Regions from separate parts of the Pedobacter sp. D749 genome, predicted to be linked through region 2. Evidence: riboswitches for the same ligand, from Rfam matches in the RefSeq annotation. Region 2 holds a riboswitch; the other holds the start of a gene.
What was found. Region 2 has a riboswitch for thiamine pyrophosphate ahead of thiS (sulfur carrier protein ThiS). Riboswitches for the same ligand answer to the same signal wherever they lie in the genome.
Positions count from the first base shown of each region.

Region 1: it holds a riboswitch for thiamine pyrophosphate, as region 2 does, so the genes downstream of both, pnuC (nicotinamide riboside transporter PnuC) here and thiS (sulfur carrier protein ThiS) in region 2, are expected to answer to the same signal.

Region 1 is NZ_CP079218.1:3,841,628-3,851,371, reverse strand. It holds gene KYH19_RS15490 (translocation/assembly module TamB domain-containing protein) at 1-1,268, opposite strand, end outside; gene KYH19_RS15485 (cytidine deaminase) at 1,417-1,905, shown strand; gene KYH19_RS15480 (PNGase F N-terminal domain-containing protein) at 2,116-3,801, shown strand; gene KYH19_RS15475 (DNA gyrase/topoisomerase IV subunit A) at 4,357-7,254, shown strand; TPP riboswitch at 7,476-7,547, shown strand; gene pnuC (nicotinamide riboside transporter PnuC) at 7,610-8,272, shown strand; gene KYH19_RS15465 (acyl-CoA dehydrogenase family protein) at 8,291-9,379, shown strand; gene msrA (peptide-methionine (S)-S-oxide reductase MsrA) at 9,380-9,744, opposite strand, start outside.
Region 2 is NZ_CP079218.1:5,183,503-5,193,246, reverse strand. It holds gene KYH19_RS21315 (aldose 1-epimerase family protein) at 1-423, shown strand, start outside; gene KYH19_RS21310 (Crp/Fnr family transcriptional regulator) at 497-1,063, opposite strand; gene KYH19_RS21305 (DUF1349 domain-containing protein) at 1,223-1,885, shown strand; gene KYH19_RS21300 (leucine-rich repeat-containing protein kinase family protein) at 2,069-3,370, opposite strand; TPP riboswitch at 3,844-3,932, shown strand; gene thiS (sulfur carrier protein ThiS) at 3,998-4,201, shown strand; gene thiC (phosphomethylpyrimidine synthase ThiC) at 4,232-6,190, shown strand; gene KYH19_RS21285 (thiamine phosphate synthase) at 6,195-6,809, shown strand; gene KYH19_RS21280 (thiamine phosphate synthase) at 6,806-7,441, shown strand; gene KYH19_RS21275 (thiazole synthase) at 7,453-8,223, shown strand; gene thiH (2-iminoacetate synthase ThiH) at 8,210-9,337, shown strand; gene moeB (HesA/MoeB/ThiF family protein) at 9,328-9,744, shown strand, end outside.

The DNA of each region.
Region 1 (9,744 bases), 1.3 Mb from region 2:
ATAGAGGTATTTGGTGTTTTCAGGATGAAATTGCTCAGTTTAATCTGTTTGTCGTTATACACCGCGTCGCCACGTAATTCATCCAGAACAAAGCCGCTTTTTTCCTTTAGTGATCCGTTTTTAACATTTGCTTTTATACCTGCGGCGCTATAACTTACATTGCTGGCACCTAAGTTTAGCTGGTTAATTTTCAGGTGGTTAAAATCCATTCCTTTAGGAGCAGGTTTTGCACCCAGATTATCAAACTGTACATCGTTATCGGCTAAACTGATGTTTTTGATAATGAGGCCTAAAGCCGATTTTTGGGGCGCTACAGTATCTTTAACTTTCTTTAAATCGTTGCTCGGCGCTGGTTTAAATGCAAAAAGAATATTCGATTTGTTTAAATGTGCATCATCAACTGAATATTTACTATTAGTTAAATCTACTTTCAGGTTTGCCAGGCCAAGGTCGTTTACGGTAGCAATGGCTTTGGTGGTCGAGATCTGGTCGTCGTAGTTTACCTTTACATTGTTAAAAACGAAGTTCTGTACCTCGATTAATGGCAATTTACCTTGTTTTTTCTCTGCACTATCCACACTGTTGGTAATATGCTGAACCAATTTGACAAGAGGCTTTTGCTGTAAATAACGAAGCGAAGTATTCACCAGGCTTAACTCTTTAATTACATAATGCTGGTTGGCCAGATCGAAATCTTTGATTTTTGTTTTAAAGGCACCTAAATATAATTTCACATCATTACCTGCAACATCATCGCGGTAGTTGATGCCAATATCTTCAAAAGAAACTTTATCAACAGAGAATTTTAGGGTAGAAGTGGTATCTTTTTTTACTTTCTCTTCTGGCTTTTTCTGATCGCTTGCAAAAGCATCCACCAGGAAAGAAAAGTTAAAGGTGGTGTCGGGAGTGATGCGCTTTACATTGGCGCGTACATTTTTTAGTTCAATATTATTGATCTCGACTGTATTTTTTAATAGCTTAAATAAACTGATATCAACCGCTAGTTTTTCGGCATATAATAAAGTATCACCTTTACGGTCTTCGATGTAAAATTTGTTTAAAACTACATCTTTTGGCAATGCGATTTTAATGCTTTCTAAACTTACCTCTGTTTTAGTCTTGTTTTTCAGGTAATTTATGGCTTTGCCTTTAACAAAATTTTGGACAGCTGGAATATTTAAGGATAGCGCTACACCAACTACCAGAATGATGATGGAAGCAATTACCCACAATAGAATTTTTAGACTTTTGCGTACGTATTTATTCAATGCTAAGTGTGTTTGGTGTTTGATAAATGCTAAAAGCACGCCATTAAAATTAATTTTAAGGCCTGTTTTACTAAATAATACAAAAAATAACTTAAATTGTTCGCCCGCTATAAAAATTTAATATTGGCGGTTTACTAATTAGTTACAAATGAATTCATTAAATTTAAATATATCTTTTGAACAATACGAAAGTATTACAGAATTAACATTGGCAGATAGAACCCTTTGCGAACTTTCAGAAAAGGCTTTAAATACTTCTTATTCTCCCTATTCTAAATTTAGGGTGGGTACAGCAATCCGCCTGGCCTCAGGCGAAACCGTTCTAGGCAGCAACCAGGAAAATTTAGCTTATCCATCTGGGCTTTGTGCAGAACGTGTAGCTCTTTTTACCATTGGCGCCACCTACCCAAATGCAGTGATTGAAAGCATGGCTATTACTGCCCAGACTGATCATTTTGAGATTTTAAAACCTGTTACCTCTTGTGGAGGCTGTTTGCAGGTGATGGCAGAGTTTGAACGTAAGCAAAATGCACCAATCGAGGTGATTTTTTATTGCTTAAACGGAGAGGTTTTAAAAGTACCGAGTGTAAAGAGTTTACTGCCTTTTTCATTTGTAGAGGATCGGTTGGAGCGATAGGCGGGGAGGTATCTCTCGGCAGATCGTCATTGCGAGAAGGCTTTTTCAGCCGCCGAAGCAATCTTAATGCACTCGCTATAACCCATAGTTGTAAGATTGCTTCGTCGTTCCTTCTCGCAATGACGACTTGTCTATCAGAATGTAATTATTCCTTCAAACTCCCGATCTCGGGCCTCCGGCTTTATCCTTATATTTGGTTTTTTAAGCATAATGAAACAACTCTACATCCTTATTTTCTCTGCTTTTATTTCTTTTGGTGCCAATGCGCAGGCTGTACTTAAAAATAATATGGTTTATAAAATAGTTTATTTCCGTTCGACTGATGGGAAGCCAAAAGAAGACCGTAATCCAACTGTGGTATTGGCTTCAGCAAGCCAGAATTTAATTAGTAATGCTGGTATTCTCGATCATAAGGCAAAGTATCCTTACGAACAGAGTATTGTTACTAAACCTGCGCAAATTTTGTTTCAGGTTGCCGATTTAGATACAGATAAACAAATTGCGACTGCTGATAGCCTTGCAATTGGTAAGCAGGCTTTTGAGTTGGGTAACGAAACCAAAGTGATTTTGGGTTATACCTGCAAAAAGGCAACTACAGTTGTTAACTCTAATCGGATAGACTTATGGTATACAACTGATGCCGGAATAAAAGCTGCGCCAACCAATTTAGGCCAGAACCTTGGTTTGGTTTTAGAGCAGGTGCGCAATGGCAATAGCTTTATAACTGCTGTAAAAATCGGGGAAGTTAAAAATTCGAAACCGGTCGATCTCCAAAAAATAAGCGCTAAGCTAACAGATGGATTAACGTATAAAGATTTGCTTTGGAAAAGCCGGTTTACCACGCTAAGTGTTTTTAATAATGAAACGATTAATTTTATAGATAAACCACAATCGAACGATTCTGTATTCCGATTTGCAGGAGGAACTGTGATTGCCAGGAAAGTTAAATTTCCCGAATACCAGTCCAATCCTAATGTTTTTGTCGATTTAACCGAGCAATCTAACGGCGATGCTTACGATAGAACAGGATCGGTATTTATTATCCCGACTGATAAACAGATCAGTTTAATGGATGCACTTAAAAATTCTGTTAAAGACCTGCCTGTTTATGATAATGGCAACGGGAAGAAATACCAGGGCGTTGTTGCCACAGCAAATTATAATCCGGTTATAGAATTAATGCGCTTTTTTACTCCTTTTGGTGTTGGTAAATACAATACTTTAAAATTGAAGGATAAAAATTGGGCGGATAAAGTTTATTACAGACAGGATGTTTCAGAATTGTTTCCGCTGGTAAATGGAAAAGAAGTTTGGATAGCTGTTTTTATTGGTAACTATGATAAAGGTGGACATAAAGTTTCTTTAAATATAACACTGCATAATGGTGGAAGTGCAAAAGAAGCCAAAGAAGTGATTTTGCCTTTATTTAACTCGACTAATGTAATGGAAATGGCCGGACAAGAATATGCAACCATGTTTAGCAGCGATAAAGGATTGGAAGTTTCTTTTACCTTAACCAAAGACCTAAAAAATGCTAAACTGCGTTACATTACAACAGGCCATGGTGGCTGGGGTAATGGCGATGAGTTTGTGCCACGGAAAAATACCATCTGGCTGGATGAGAAAGAAACCTTCGCTTTTACACCATGGCGGCAGGATTGCGGTTCTTACCGCTTATCGAATCCTGCATCCGGAAATTTTGAAACTGGTCTTTCCTCGTCGGATTTAAGCCGTTCTAACTGGTGCCCAGGCACAGTTACCAATCCGGAGTGGATTAGTTTAGGAGATTTAAAGGCCGGACCACATACCATAAAAGTAACCATCCCGATGGGTAAACCAGAAGGCGGCAGCTCAAGTGCATGGAATGTTTCGGGCGTGTTGTTGGGGGTGGAATAACCAAATGATTTGTCATCCTGAACGCAGTGAAGGATCTTTTTCTTGCCTCTTTTTACCATGTAAGGCATTTAAGTTAATATAAGCTCAAATGAACAGATTTTTTGTTGCTCGTTCCTAAGCGCTTGGTTTTATCTTATGCATCCTGCAGCCCTAAATAGCAGCACAAAACTATCTTTCTAAACCGGATTGAAGAGGAGATCCTTTTTTGCGGCCATGAGCAGTGGGGCATGAGGACAAAAAAGATCGTACCGGAAAGCCAGAGTAACGCTTAACAAAACTTACGGAACCTGCTTTCCAAATCAACATAAACAAATTTAGATTTCTGGAGGTGAGACACCAGCCGATAGGATAATATTATTTTCTAGAGATGGGTACCCAGCGATCGTCATTTCGAGTGGAGTACAACGCAGTTGAGAAATCTATCTGGATAGATCTCTCCGTTCCACTTCGTTTCAGTCGAGATGACGACTTTTTAGATCTCAAAATGTGAATAACCTCTCTTCACTCTGTGTAATCATTTTTATTATATTTACGGCTGCCAATTTTTGTAAATAAATGAGTGAAGAATTAGATCAAAACGTAAACGAAGAGCACAAACATACCATAACCCCAATCAACGGTTTATACGAAAACTGGTTTCTCGATTATGCGTCTTATGTAATTCTCGACAGGGCAGTTCCACACATTAACGATGGTTTAAAGCCCGTTCAACGACGCATTATGCACTCTTTGAAAGAGATGGATGACGGGCGTTTCAACAAAGCAGCCAACGTAATCGGTAATACCATGAAATATCACCCGCATGGTGATGCATCTATTGGCGATGCAATGGTACAGATTGGTCAAAAGGATTTATTAATTGATATGCAGGGTAACTGGGGCGATCCGGTTACTGGCGATAGTGCTGCTGCACCCCGTTATATTGAGGCACGTTTATCAAAATTTGCCAACGATGTGGTGTTTAACCCAGATACTACCGAATGGCAGTTAAGTTATGATGGGCGTAACAACGAACCGATCACTTTACCGGTAAAATTCCCTTTGTTATTGGCACAAGGGGCTGAGGGTATTGCCGTGGGTTTGGCTACCAAGGTAATGCCGCACAATTTTATCGAATTACTGGATGCCTCGATAGAAGCGCTTAAAGGGGTGCGCCCTAATATATTGCCCGATTTTTTTACGGGCGGAATGGCCGATTTCTCGAATTATAATGAAGGGCAGCGTGGAGGTAAAATCCGCGTTCGTGCGAAAATAACGGAGAAGGATAAAAAGACTTTGGTGATTACCGAAGTTCCGTTCAGCACCACAACGGGTTCTGTTATCGATAGTATTTTATCTGCCAATGATAAAGGCAAAATCAAGATTAAAAAGATTGAGGATAACACGGCGGCCAATGTAGAAATTGTAGTGCACCTGGCACCGGGTATTTCGCCTGATGTAACCATTGATGCATTGTATGCCTTTACGGCCTGTGAGGTGTCGATTTCGCCAAATACATGTATTATCCAGGGTGATAAGCCGCTCTTTTTGAGTGTGAACGATATCCTGATTGAAAATACTAAACACACTAAATATTTATTAAAGAGAGAGCTGGAGATTCGCTTGCACGAGTTGCAGGAGAAAATTTTCTTTAGTTCGTTACTTAAAATATTTATTCAGGAGGGGATGTACAAAAATCCTGAATATGAAAACTCATCCAATTTTGATACCGTAGTTGAGGTATTACATATTTTATTCGATCCGTTTAAACCATCGCTTTACCGCGAAATATTACCTGAGGATTTTAAGAAACTGATTGATAAGCCAATGAGTAGCATCACCCGTTTTGATGTGAAAAAGGCCGATGAGCAGATGAAAAACCTGGAAGATGAGATTAAAGTCGTTAAAAACCATTTAAAACATCTTACCGATTATGCAATTGCCTGGTACCAGAAATTATTGAGTAAATATGGAAAAGGAAGGGAGCGTAAAACCGAAATCCGTTTATTCGATCGGGTAGAAGCATCGAAAGTTGCATTAGCGAACGTGAAACTGTACATGAACCGTGAGGACGGATTTATCGGTTCTGGTTTGCGTAAGGATGAATTTGTGGCTGATTGTTCGGATATAGACGAGGTAATTGTTTTCCGCGAAGATGGTAAATGTATCATCACTAAGGTGGCTGATAAGACCTTTGTAGGTAAAGGCATTATTCATGCCCAGGTGTTTAAGAAAAACGACGAGCGTACCATTTACAATATGGTTTATAAGGATGGTGCCAGCGGTACGTCGTATATTAAAAGGTTTGCCGTAGTTGGGGTAACACGCGATAAGGAATACGATTTAACCAAAGGATCGAAAGGCTCAAAGGTTTTATATTTTACTGCCAACCCGAATGGTGAGGCGGAAATTGTGAATGTTGCCTTGAAACCGCATTCTAAATTGCGTAAACTTCAGTTCGATCAGGATTTTGCAGAAGTGGCCATTAAAGGACGTGGATCGCAGGGAAATATTATTTCAAAATACCCGGTTAAAAAAATCATTCTGAAGAGTAAAGGCGTTTCTACCTTATCGGGTCTTAAAATCTGGTACGATGATTTATTAAAACGCTTAAATGTTGATGGCCGTGGAAAATACCTGGGTGAATTTGATGGCGATGACCGTATTTTGCAGGTACATAAAGATGGTTACTACGAGTTAAGTTCTTTCGAACTGAGCAATCACTTTGATGACGGATTAATCCTGATTCAGAAGTTCGATCCTGAACAGATTTTTGCCGCTGTTCATTTTGAAGGCAAAGCGCAGAACTATTATATCAAACGTTTTGCATTCGAACTGCAAGCTAACGGAAGGAAAACCATTTTTATAAGCGAGGAGCAGAAATCGAAGTTGCTGTACCTTACTTCAAATCCGGCAGCGAAAATTATTGTTGATGTTTTAAAGGGCAAAACCCAGATTCCGGAAACGTTGGATTTAACCTTAGCTGAATTGATTGATGTTAAAGGATTAAAAGCAAATGGTAATCGGTTATCTCCACATGATGTACAGAAAGTGGTATTAGAAGAACCTGAAGTGGTTGTTGAAGAAACTGAAGAAACCAGTGTTGAGGAAAATGAGGATGATGGCATAACGGCTAATGAGGCGGTTAGTAATGAAGAAGCGGCAACTGATACTGAAGCCAATGATGCTACAATTACGGATGAAGCTGTTGCAACGCAGCCAAAACCTAAATTTGAACGTGCAGAAACACCTGTAGTTAAAGCGCATAAGCCAGAGGTAAAAGAAAAACCTGTTGCAGTAGAAAAGCCAGTAGTAGAAAAAACAAAGCCAGCAGCCGAACCTGTTAAAAAGGAAGAGGTTAAAACCGAAGAGAAACCTGAGGTTGAAGAAAAACCTGCTAAAAAGATAGATTTCGAAATTACCAATCCGGATGATATTGATATTGACGATAAGGGACAGTTGGGCTTGTTTTAAATAGACTTGAGAGTTGTCAACTTTAAAGGCCTGGTGGCAAGAAAGTTGACAACTCTTCGTATTTCAACCAAAACATTTCATTTTTAAAGCTATATTTGCCATGCTCAAAGGGGTGCTTTTTGATGTTGCAATTTCTGTTGCCATCAATTTGCTGAGATTATACCCATTTAGAGGTTTAAGCCAAGAGGTTTAAGGTATAGGGTTTAACCTTACGCCCTATACCTCAAACCTTACACCTTCTAATGAACCTGATGCGGGTAATGCCGCCGTAGGAAGAGGTTAAATTTACAAAACTGTTTCGCCCTGAAAACAGTAGCTAATTGTTTTTTACCGGCTGCAAAGCAAATTATTGTAAATGAATTTTCAAGATTGGTTTAAGCTTTTTCAGGAGCAGATTTTACACACCTCATTAATCGAATGGCTGGCTGTTGGTTTTGGCGTATCTGAAGTTTTATTGGCGAGGAAAAATAATATCTGGCTTTATCCAACCGGGATCATTTCTATATTATTGGTGATGAGCTTATTATACAAAGCGAATTTATATGCAGAAATTGTACTTAATGTTTATTATTTGGTAATGAGCGTGTATGGTTGGCTAATTTGGAAAAATCAGGAAAATCATCACCATATGGAGGTTCTATGGTCAACAAGAAAAGAATTACTTATAGCTGTTTTAATTTCTGTAATAGGATTCGGAATTTTCTACACCGCTCTAATCAATTTGCCTGAACATTTTGTAATTGCTAAAATAGATATTTTCTTTACCAAATCAGATGTTCCAATCGCAGATGCCTTTGTTTCTGCTACTGCCTGGGCAGGCATGTGGCTGTTGGCCAAACGCAAAATAGAAAACTGGATATTCCTGAATATTTCGAATATTGTGGCCATTCCGTTGCTATTTCATAAAAAGCTTCCGCTTATGGCCTGTTTAACTACGTTTTTGTTCGTCGTAGCTATATTTGGATTTTTTGACTGGAACAAAATCATTAAAAAAACAAGCTCAAGTTGGCTTAATTAGATTCTACACAAAAAAAACATGAGTGAAACATTAGCAACTACCTGGCAGGAAAAAGTAAAAGCTTATGCCGCACTTTCTGAAAAAATGGGTAAACTTCATCCCGAAATTTTAGAACTGGCTTATCAGGAAAATTGGTTTAAACTTTTTGTGCCTGAAATTTATGGAGGATCAAACAAAAAACTCCCTGAAATTTTAAGACTGGAAGAAGAATTAGCAGAAGCCGACGGAAGTTTAGGCTGGACCATTACACTTTGTGCCGGTGCAGGCTGGTTTGCAGGGTTTTTAAATCCCGAATTGGCTGCAGAGATTTTTGCTAATCCCGAAGTTTGTTTTGCCGGAAGTGGTGCTGTTGGTGGTGTGGCCATTAAAACGCAAACTGGTTATCTGCTCAATGGAAAATGGAGTTATGCCAGTGGTGCATTACATGCTACTATATTTACTGCTAACTGTACAATTAAAAACGAAAATGGGGATGACATTTTGGATGAAAACGGAGAACCGGAAATTAAGTCATTCATCCTTAAAAAAGAGGAAGTAAATATTTTACCTGGTTGGTCTTACTTTGGTTTAATAGCCACAGGGAGCCATGCTTTTGAAGTTTGCGATTTAAAGGTTGAAGAAAATCGTGCCTTTAAAATTAACCAGCAAATTGAAGTGGCCGATTCTGGCTTTGACTATCCCTTTTTGCAACTCGCAGAAACCACGTTAACGGTAAATAGTTTAGGAATGACCAATCATTTTATTAAGCTGGTAGAGCAATCATTTTACTCCCGTTCCGGGTTAGGTAGATATAGCGAAGCACAAATTTTGTTTTTTAATCATGAACTTAACCGCTGCAAAGAAGAAGTGTTAAGCCTTCGTGCAAAATTCTATCATACTTTTGATGCGTCCTGGAATCAGTTAATGAGTAATGGAGAAATTGCTGATGACAAATTAAGCGAGGTAAGTTCAATAAGCCGTAAATTGGCCCATGCCTGTTGGAAATCGGCAGCTACTTTATTTCCATACTGTGGCCTAGAGGCTGCAAAGAAGGAATCAGAAATTAACAGGGTTTGGAGAGATATTCATACGGCAAGCCAGCATGCTTTACTTACTTTTGAAATTTAATTATTCCAAAAGCTCTGTTTTAATTTTATCTCTAAAATCAGTAGCAAACTTATTCAGTTTTGGTTGTATTACAAATGCGCAATAAGGTTTTCCCTGGTTGTTGCTAAAATAGTTCTGATGGTAGTCTTCAGCCTCATAAAATTCGGCTACAGGACAAACTTCTGTTGTAATGGGCTTGTCGAAAATTTGCTGTTTGGTTAAATCTTCGATCATTTTCTCCGTCAGTTTTCTCTGATCTTCATTTTTGTAAAACACTACCGATCTGTATTGCGTACCCACATCATTACCCTGTCTATTTTGGGTTGTTGGATTGTGGGTTTTAAAGAATACCAATAACAACTCACTAAACGAAATTACGTTCTCGT
Region 2 (9,744 bases):
AACACGCCAAATACCGTTTACGAAGATTACTATCTGGCTTTTAATGCTGATGAGAAATTAAGCTATTGGAAACTTGAAGATGGCCTGGTGGCCGATGAAACCAAAAATATCGAGCTTAATGCACATCAGCTAAAGCTTAAACATGATTTGTTTTATAACGATGCGTTGGTTTTTAAAACCCTGCAAAGCAACTGCATTAGTTTGCTCAACACTAAAAATGATTATGGCCTCCATTTCCATTTTGAAGATTTTCCATTTTTTGGAATATGGGCGGCAACCGATGCGCCATTTGTATGTTTAGAGCCTTGGTGCGGAGTTGCTGATGGCGTTAACCACGATCAGGAATTAACCCACAAAGAGGGCATAATAAAGCTTGATCCAGGCAAAAACTGGTCGCGCTTTTGGGAAGTAGAGTGTTTTTAAACTAGTTTTTTATTGATTGGTTTATTTATCAAAGTAACGTGCAGTGCTTTATCTGGTTAAGATTTTTTTCCTACTAAAGCGATAACCTGCTTAATGTTTCTCTGGTTACCCCAAGATAAGATGCAATAAGGGTTTTCGGAATCCTTTGCTGTAAAGATGGATATTGGTTGCACCATTGTTTGTAACGCTCGCCGGCATTGTTACTCAATAAAGCCAATACCCGCTTTTGTAAAGCCATATTCCCTGTCGTATACTTTTTCCTGAAAAAATATTCCATTTTGCGTGAAGAGTCACAAAGCTTTTCCTTGTTTTCAAAAGAGATGGAAAGTGTTTCGGTATCTTCTATACAGTCTACATTTAAAGTGGCAGGCATGCCAGTATTAAAAGCATTTGGGTCTGAAAACCACCATTCTTCCATGGCCAACTGTAAAATATATTCTTTTCCTTCATTATCGGTATATGAAGATTTTACGATGCCTTTCACAACAAAATGTTCCTGGCTGGCCACATCACCCGCCTGGATAATGTACTGATGTTTTTTGTATTTCCGTTTGGTAAAAAAAGATGCAGCATGTTCAAATTCTTCATCTGTTAAACAGATAATCTGGTGAATGTGTGCTCTTAAAAAATCTAATTCCATGTTTATTATGCAAACAAATGTACTCTTTATTGCAGATTTTTAAACCCAACACACTTGTTTTGATCAAATATCGGCGTGATAATCATCACATTAAAATAGTGATATATGTCCTTTACAAAAATTTGTGCTTGCATTATGTTTGCAGCACACAACACACAAATGAAACTTAAATTATTAGCCTTAATCGCCGTATCATCATCTTTAATTTGCCTAAAGGCACATGCCCAGAGTTTAGCAAAAATGAACTGGTTTAACGAACCCGAAAAATGGGAAATTAAAGATAAAAATACCTTTAGCTTGTTCGTTCCTGCAAAAACCGATTATTGGCGCATTTCGCATTATGGTTTTACGGTTGATGATGCCCCTTTTTATTATGCTACTTATGGTGGCGAATTCGAGGTAAAAGTGAAAATTACCGGAAATTATGTAACCACGTTTGATCAAATGGGATTGATGCTTCGCATTAATGAAGAAGAATGGATTAAAGCAGGAGTTGAATTTGTTAATGGGAAACAAAATGTAAGCGCCGTTGTAACGCATAAAACGAGCGACTGGAGCGTGGTAGAATTGGAGAAAGCACCTGCATCAATCTGGATGAAAGCGATTAGAAAACTAGATGCAGTAGAAATTTTCTATTCATTTGATGATAAAAAATATACCATGCTGCGTACCTGTTATTTTAAAGATAATGCCCCGGTAATGGTTGGCCTTGTGGCTGCATGCCCTGATGGGAAAGGTTTTAACGCTACATTCGAAAATTTTAAAGTTACGCCTACGCCAGATCAGCGCAGGTTGGATTGGGCAAAAAAACAACAGAATTAATGAGACTCACCCGTACCGTCATTTTGAGCGATTGCAACGCAGTTAAGAACCCGAAGGCTCAGCGAACTAAATCTATCTAAAGCGTATTTTTTGACTTAGATCTCTCCATTTCGCTGCGCTCCAGTCGAGATGACGCGAAGATTCCCTCCTGCGCGAGAATCACGACCTTTCTAGTAATTTTGATTAAATCTGAGCCAACTGATCAACCAAATCCTGAAAACCTGGTCGCTCTAAAGGCACTGTAGCCAAACAGGCATCTTTAAGTTCACTGATCATTTTATAAACTTCCTCACTTACTTCTTCGTTTTTTAAAGAAAGTAAATCATCAAGCAGATAACCATAAGCGCTTACTTCTATCCGTTCCAGTACCTTAGCCGTTTCAGTAGAAGTTTTATCGTAAAAACTGGCTGCACCAAAATCGCCGAATAAAGTACTGCCTTCATCATCAATTAAAGTATTGTGCGCATATAAATCGCCATGCATAATGCCCGCTTTATGTAATTGAGCAGCCAATGAAGCAATGGTTTTAGCAATACCGATGATCTGTTTTTCAGAAAGTTTTCTGTCAGTAGGAAAAACATCCTTTGTACAGCTTTCTAAACTTGGCGGATTGCCAAGATTGTAAAAATGATTCGGAATCAGATCCATTACCAAGCCTTTTTTATCATCCGGATGGTGCGTAATCCGTCCGATCAGGTTAACCAAACCCGGATGGTAGCCTGCAGCAATATAGGCCGTCATTTCATCTTCGGGCAGGCCATCGCTGGTAACATTTCCCTTAAATATTTTAACGGCTACTTCAGTAGTTTCTTCTCCAATTGTTCTGTTGGCTTTCGAAATGACACCCGATGCACCCTCACCTAACAAATGGCTGATTTCCAAATCGTGCCAATGGATTAATGAAAGTGTTTCTACAGCCGGCGTTTTACTAAAGTTATTGCCTGAAAATGCAACCCACGAAAGTTTTGGCAGTTGCGTAATCCATTGCGGCAATTCCTGCAATTTATTCGCCGCAATCCGCAATAATGCTAAATTCTGGCAATTGCTCAATTCATCGGGCAATTGCGCCAAACGGTTTCCCGAAAGCATCAGTTTTTGCATCCTTTTGCAAAGGCCAATTTCCTTAGGCAATTCAGCAATATTGTTATTGGTTAAAATTAACCAGTGTAAATTCGGGTTGATCGACTTCGGTGGTACCATTTCAATCTGGTTGGATTTAAAACCAACAATATCCAGCGAAGGGCAATCGCCCAGTACTTCTGGTAAAATCGTGAAAAGGTTTTCGGAACAGAAAAAAATCTTCAACTTCTTTAAACTGCCAAAATCGGCAGGCAAGGCACTTAGCTTATTAAAAGATAAATCCAGCACTTCCAAAGTATCGGCCAACTCGAATATTTCCATTGGAAACTCGGTCAGGTTTTCAGAAAGCTTTAAAGATACTGCTCCTTTAAGTTCGCCACTTTGTAGTGCTAACAGGTTTTGCATAGGTGTGCTGGTTTCTAGTTAAGACAACGAAGATAGAGGTTTTTCTTAAGTCGGGGTTGATCAACGCTTAATCCCACATGCGTTCTTAATTCCTAAGGGACAATTTATTTAATTTGAGCCATATAAGACATAAAAGGATCATATAAGCTCAATATCCTTAAATGTTCTTCAATGTCTTATATGGTAAAAACTTTACGCCCTTCGCGTATCTCTCTATGCGCTTTGCAGTTAAAAAAATGGAAAATGTAAGATGGATGATGGAATTGATTCTGCTCTACCATTTATTAACCCATTTAAACAACTATCATTCACTCTCTATATTACAAAAAAACTAAATAGATTTCATCTATATATACACCTCCTCTACAACTTAAAACCAATACGTAACAACAATTAACCCTAGCGCATCTTTCTAACACCATAGCCCAATTTATTTTTTAATTTGCATTAGAAATTTAATCGCATATATTTACAAAAAACTTTAGGGGTGCCTACGTGCTGAGAAATACCCTTTGAACCTGATGCAGTTAGTACTGCCGAAGGGAAAAGTGAAAGCAATCTTAATATTGCTTTCTTTTCGACCTCCATTTTGGGGCAATCTCTATAGTTTTTCCAATTTTTTAAAATATGGAAGTAACTATAAACAATCAAAACTATCTGCTTAACGAGGCCTGTTCCATCGAACAGATGCTTGCTGATGTCATTTCAACCGAAACAAATGGCCTTGCCATAGCCGTTAACCAAACCATCATTTCCAAATCTGTTTGGGATAAGCATGTGCTAAACCCAGGTGATCAGATTATACTCATTAAAGCCACTCAGGGAGGCTAATGTAGAATTATTGAATGATTGAGTGAGAGAATGGAAGGTCTAACCTACTCATTCAATATTCAATCATTCAATAATTCATTCACTCAACTATTCAATCATCCTAATATGAAAAAAGAAAAAACACCAAACCAGGAAGTCATCAGCCGCAGTCCATTTCCGGCTTCACGCAAAATATTTGTACCGGGCAAAATTCATAATATCCAGGTCGCCATGCGCGAAATCAGCTTAACGGAAACCAAAATTCACAACGGATTTGGCCTGACCGAACCCAATCCACCCGTAACCGTGTATGATACCAGTGGCCCTTATACCGACCCGAATGCGGTTATTGATGTAAGGAAAGGAATTCCGAGATTAAGGGAGCAATGGATTAAAGACAGACAGGATGTAACACAGCTTGATCAATTATCTTCTGCTTACGGGCAACAACGCCTCGCGGATGATAAACTCAATGCTTTACGCTTTAACTATACCAATAAACCTTATAAAGCCCAGCCGGGTGCGAATGTATCGCAGATGCATTATGCAAAAAAAGGCATCATTACAGCCGAAATGGAATACATTGCCATCAGGGAAAACCAGCAGATCGAACTGTTAAATGCGCAATTGGGCGATCAGCACGAGGTAATGAACCACCAGCACCAGGGCAATAGTTTTGGTGCCAACACCCCAAAAGGCTACATCACACCCGAATTTGTAAGGGCAGAGGTAGCCGCGGGCAGGGCAGTAATCCCCTGCAATATCAACCATCCTGAATTGGAACCGATGATTATTGGTCGTAATTTCCTGGTGAAAATCAATGCCAATATTGGCAATTCCGCGGTTACTTCTACCATCGAAGAAGAAGTAGAAAAAGCCGTGTGGGCCTGCCGTTGGGGTGCCGACACCATTATGGACCTTTCTACAGGGAAAAATATTCATGAAACCCGCGAATGGATTATCCGCAATTCGCCGGTGCCCATCGGTACCGTTCCAATTTATCAGGCCCTGGAAAAGGTAAACGGCAAAGCCGAAGACCTCACTTGGGAAATCTTCCGTGATACGTTGATTGAGCAGGCCGAACAAGGCGTCGATTATTTTACCATCCATGCCGGGGTACTGCTTCGTTATGTGCCATTAACGGCGAAAAGAATTACCGGAATTGTTTCTCGTGGCGGATCGATCATGGCGAAATGGTGTTTGGCACATCATAAAGAAAACTTCCTTTATACCCATTTTGAAGAAATCTGTGAGATCATGAAAGCTTACGATGTGGCTTTCTCTTTAGGTGATGGTTTAAGGCCAGGTTGTATTGCCGATGCCAACGATGCTGCACAGTTTTCGGAGCTCGAAACGCTTGGCGAACTCACTAAAATTGCCTGGAAACACGATGTACAAACGATTATCGAAGGGCCAGGACATGTACCCATGCACCTGATTAAAGCGAATATGGAAAAGCAGCTTGACCATTGTGGTGAAGCACCCTTTTATACTTTAGGCCCTTTAACTATCGATATCGCACCCGGTTATGATCACATTACTTCAGCCATTGGTGCCGCGATGATTGGCTGGTTTGGAACAGCGATGCTCTGTTATGTAACGCCGAAAGAACATTTAGGCTTACCAAATAAAAAAGATGTAAAAGATGGTGTAATTACCTATAAAATTGCAGCCCATGCGGCTGATTTGGCTAAAGGTCACCCCGGTGCACAATACCGTGATAATGCTTTGAGTAAAGCGAGATTCGAGTTTAGGTGGGAAGACCAGTTTAATTTATCGCTCGATCCGGATACCGCAAAAGAATTCCATGATGAAACCTTGCCGGCAGAAGGTGCCAAAATTGCACATTTCTGCTCCATGTGCGGCCCAAATTTCTGTTCGATGAAAATTACACAAGATGTGCGTGAGTATGCTGCAAAACAAGGAGTAGCTGCATACGAGGCTTTGGCCAAAGGAATGGAGGAAAAATCGAAAGAATTTACTGAAAAAGGAAGCGAAATTTACTCTTAACGATATGGAACTGATCGTAATCGCCAAACCAACCGTTTTTAAAGAAGAAAGTAACCTAATCAACCAGCTTTTCGAAGCCGGTTTACAGGTTTTTCACCTACGCAAAGAAAACGTTGATAAGGCAGCATACCAGAAGATCATTGAAGGAATTTCATCTGAATACCATCCAAGGATTGCTTTACATCATTTCCATTCGCTTGCTAACGATTATAATATCCAGCGGATCCACCATAGAGAAAATTTCAGGAAGGAAAGGGATAATGTGGAATTGCCAGAAAATAAGATCTTCAGCACTTCTATCCATCACCTGGCTGATATGGAACAGATAAAGCAATACCAATACAGTTTCTTTGGCCCAGTGTTCAATAGCCTTTCCAAACCTGGTTATCAAGGTGTAATTCCGCCAGATTTCCGTTTGGAAAAACAACAAGCCACCCCGAAAATCATCGCACTTGGCGGTATCGGTTTAACCGAAATCGATCAGGTAAAAACAATGAATTTCGATGGTGTTGCGCTATTGGGGAGCATCTGGAATGATCCTTCCATAGCCCTAACTAATTTTAAAAAAGCCCGGGTTAAATGCCTTGCTTATGCTCAAAATTTAACAATACAACCATGATTCAGCCCTTACAATATATCTCGCAAGCCCCTAAATCAGGTACACACATCGATGCCATTGAGCAGGTGCTCAAGGCTGGTGGAAAGTGGATCCAGCTCAGAATTAAAAACCAGGCTGAAGCCGAAATCCTGCCTTTTGCAAAGGCTGCGCAGGCCTTATGCGAAAGTTATGGTGCCAAATTAATCATAAACGATTATCCGCACCTGGCAAAAGCCGTAAACAGTTATGGCGTACACTTAGGTTTACAGGATATGCCTATTCTGGAAGCCAGAAAAATTATTGGTAAACACCAGATTATCGGAGGCACGGCGAATACTTTCGAGCATATCCGGCAAAGGGTAGCTGAAGGAGCAGATTATATCGGTTTGGGGCCATTCAGGTTTACCCGTACTAAAGAAAACCTGAGCCCGATTGTAGGTTTAGCAGGTTACCAGGACTTAATGGAAAAAGTGAAGAATGCGGGGATCAGCACTCCCATTATAGCCATAGGAGGCATTGAAGCAGCAGATATTCCGGCTATACTCGAAACCGGAATTTACGGAATTGCTATCTCGGCAGCGCTCACCAACCAAACACAAACGGCTGCGGTTCTTGAAGAAATCAGCAGTAAATTCAGTATTCATTCGATTTAAAAATTACAGATATGTTAACCATAGCAGATCAAACTTTTAGCTCCCGCCTTTTTACCGGAACAGGAAAATTTAGTTCGGCAAAAGAGATGGAAAGCGCCTTAATTGCTTCGGCTTCTGAACTCGTTACAGTAGCCCTTAAGCGTGTAGATTTAAAAGGTAAAGACGACGATATCCTTCATCACCTTAAATATCCCCACATTAATTTATTGCCCAATACTTCTGGTGTGCGTAACGCAAAAGAGGCCGTTTTTGCCGCTCAACTGGCACGCGAAGCCTTAGAAACCAACTGGATCAAACTGGAAATCCATCCTGATCCGAAATACCTCATGCCCGACCCGATTGAGACCTTAAAAGCCACAGAAGAACTGGTTAAACTCGGTTTTGTGGTGCTGCCTTATATCCATGCCGATCCTGTTTTATGTAAACGTTTGGAAGATGTGGGAACAGCGGCTGTAATGCCCCTTGGTTCTCCAATTGGCAGTAATAAGGGACTAAGAACGATCGATTTTTTAGAGATTATCATTAGCCAGAGCCGGGTGCCGGTAATTGTTGATGCAGGTATTGGCGCGCCTTCTGATGCGGCTAGAGCCATGGAAATAGGGGCAGATGCCGTTTTGGTGAATACTGCAATTGCCATAGCTAAAAACCCAACCAATATGGCTATTGCCTTTAAACTGGCTGTAGAAGCCGGCAGAATGGCATTCGAATCTAAATTAGGCACTCAGCAACATTATGCTGCAGCAAGCAGTCCACTAACCGCATTTTTAGATGAAGAGCTTTAACGAGGTATTCGAATCCTATAACTGGGATGATACCAAAGCCAGTATTTATGATAAAACGGCTGCTGATGTAGAGCGGGCTTTGAACAATACACAGCGAAATCTGGAGGATTTTAAAGCGCTGATTTCTCCCGCAGCATTGCCTTATCTTGAGGATATGGCACAGATCAGTCAGCGATTAACTTTAGACCGCTTTGGCCGGGTCGTCCAGATGTATATCCCGCTTTACCTCTCCAACGAGTGTAATAATATCTGTACCTATTGCGGTTTCAGTTATGACAATAAAGTGCGCCGGCGCACCCTTAACCCAATGGAAATTATGCAGGAAGTGGCCGTAATTAAAGGGATGGGCTACGACCATGTACTACTGGTAACGGGCGAGGCCAGCCAAACTGTACATACCGATTATTTTAAAAAGGTACTGGATCTGATCAGTCCGCATTTCTCGCACATTTCGATGGAAGTACAACCGTTAGATGTGGCCGATTACGAAACACTTATCCCGCACGGGCTGAATACGGTTCTGGTTTATCAGGAAACCTATCACCAGGACGATTACCGCAAACACCATCCAAAAGGTAAAAAATCTAACTTTTTATACCGTTTAGAAACCCCTGACCGTTTGGGGCAGGCAGGCATACATAAAATGGGATTAGGCGTATTAATTGGCCTGGAAGACTGGCGGACAGATTCATTTTTTACGGCCCTGCATTTATCCTATCTTGAAAAACAATATTGGCAGAGTAAATTCAGCATTTCTTTTCCCAGGTTGCGGCCTTTTAGCGGTGGTTTGGAGCCAAAAGTGGTCATGAACGACAGAGAATTGGTGCAACTGATCTGTGCTTACCGATTATTTAACAGCGAAGTAGAATTGTCAATCTCCACACGAGAAACGCAGGCATTCAGAAATCAGGTAATTAAATTGGGGATCACAGCCATTAGCGCAGGCTCCAAAACCAATCCCGGAGGTTACGAAGTAGAACCTCAATCATTAGAGCAGTTCGAAATATCTGATGAACGTTCGGCACAGGAGATTGCGACCATGATCAGGAAACAGGGTTATGAACCGGTTTGGAAGGATTGGGATAGGAGTTTGATCAGTAAATCATGTTCATAAAAGAAGAACTAAACCGCTACAACAGGCAGATGATTTTGCCTGAATTAGGCTTAAAAGGGCAAGAAAGTTTAAAAGCCGCCAAAGTGTTGGTTATTGGTGCCGGTGGTTTGGGCTGTCCGGTATTGCAATATTTAGCCGCAGCAGGTGTCGGAACAATCGGAATTGTAGATGATGATGTGGTAGAACTCAGCAACCTGCACCGGCAGATTTTGTATAACCATACGGATATAGGTCAATCTAAAGCTGAAGTGGCCACAGCGAAACTCAAATTGCTTAATCCACATGTTGGCTTTACCGCTTATCATGAACGTTTTAAGGCCGATAATGCCGTAAATATCTGCAAGGATTATGAGCTTGTGATCGATTGTTCGGATAATTTTAGCACCCGTTATCTGGTGAACGATACT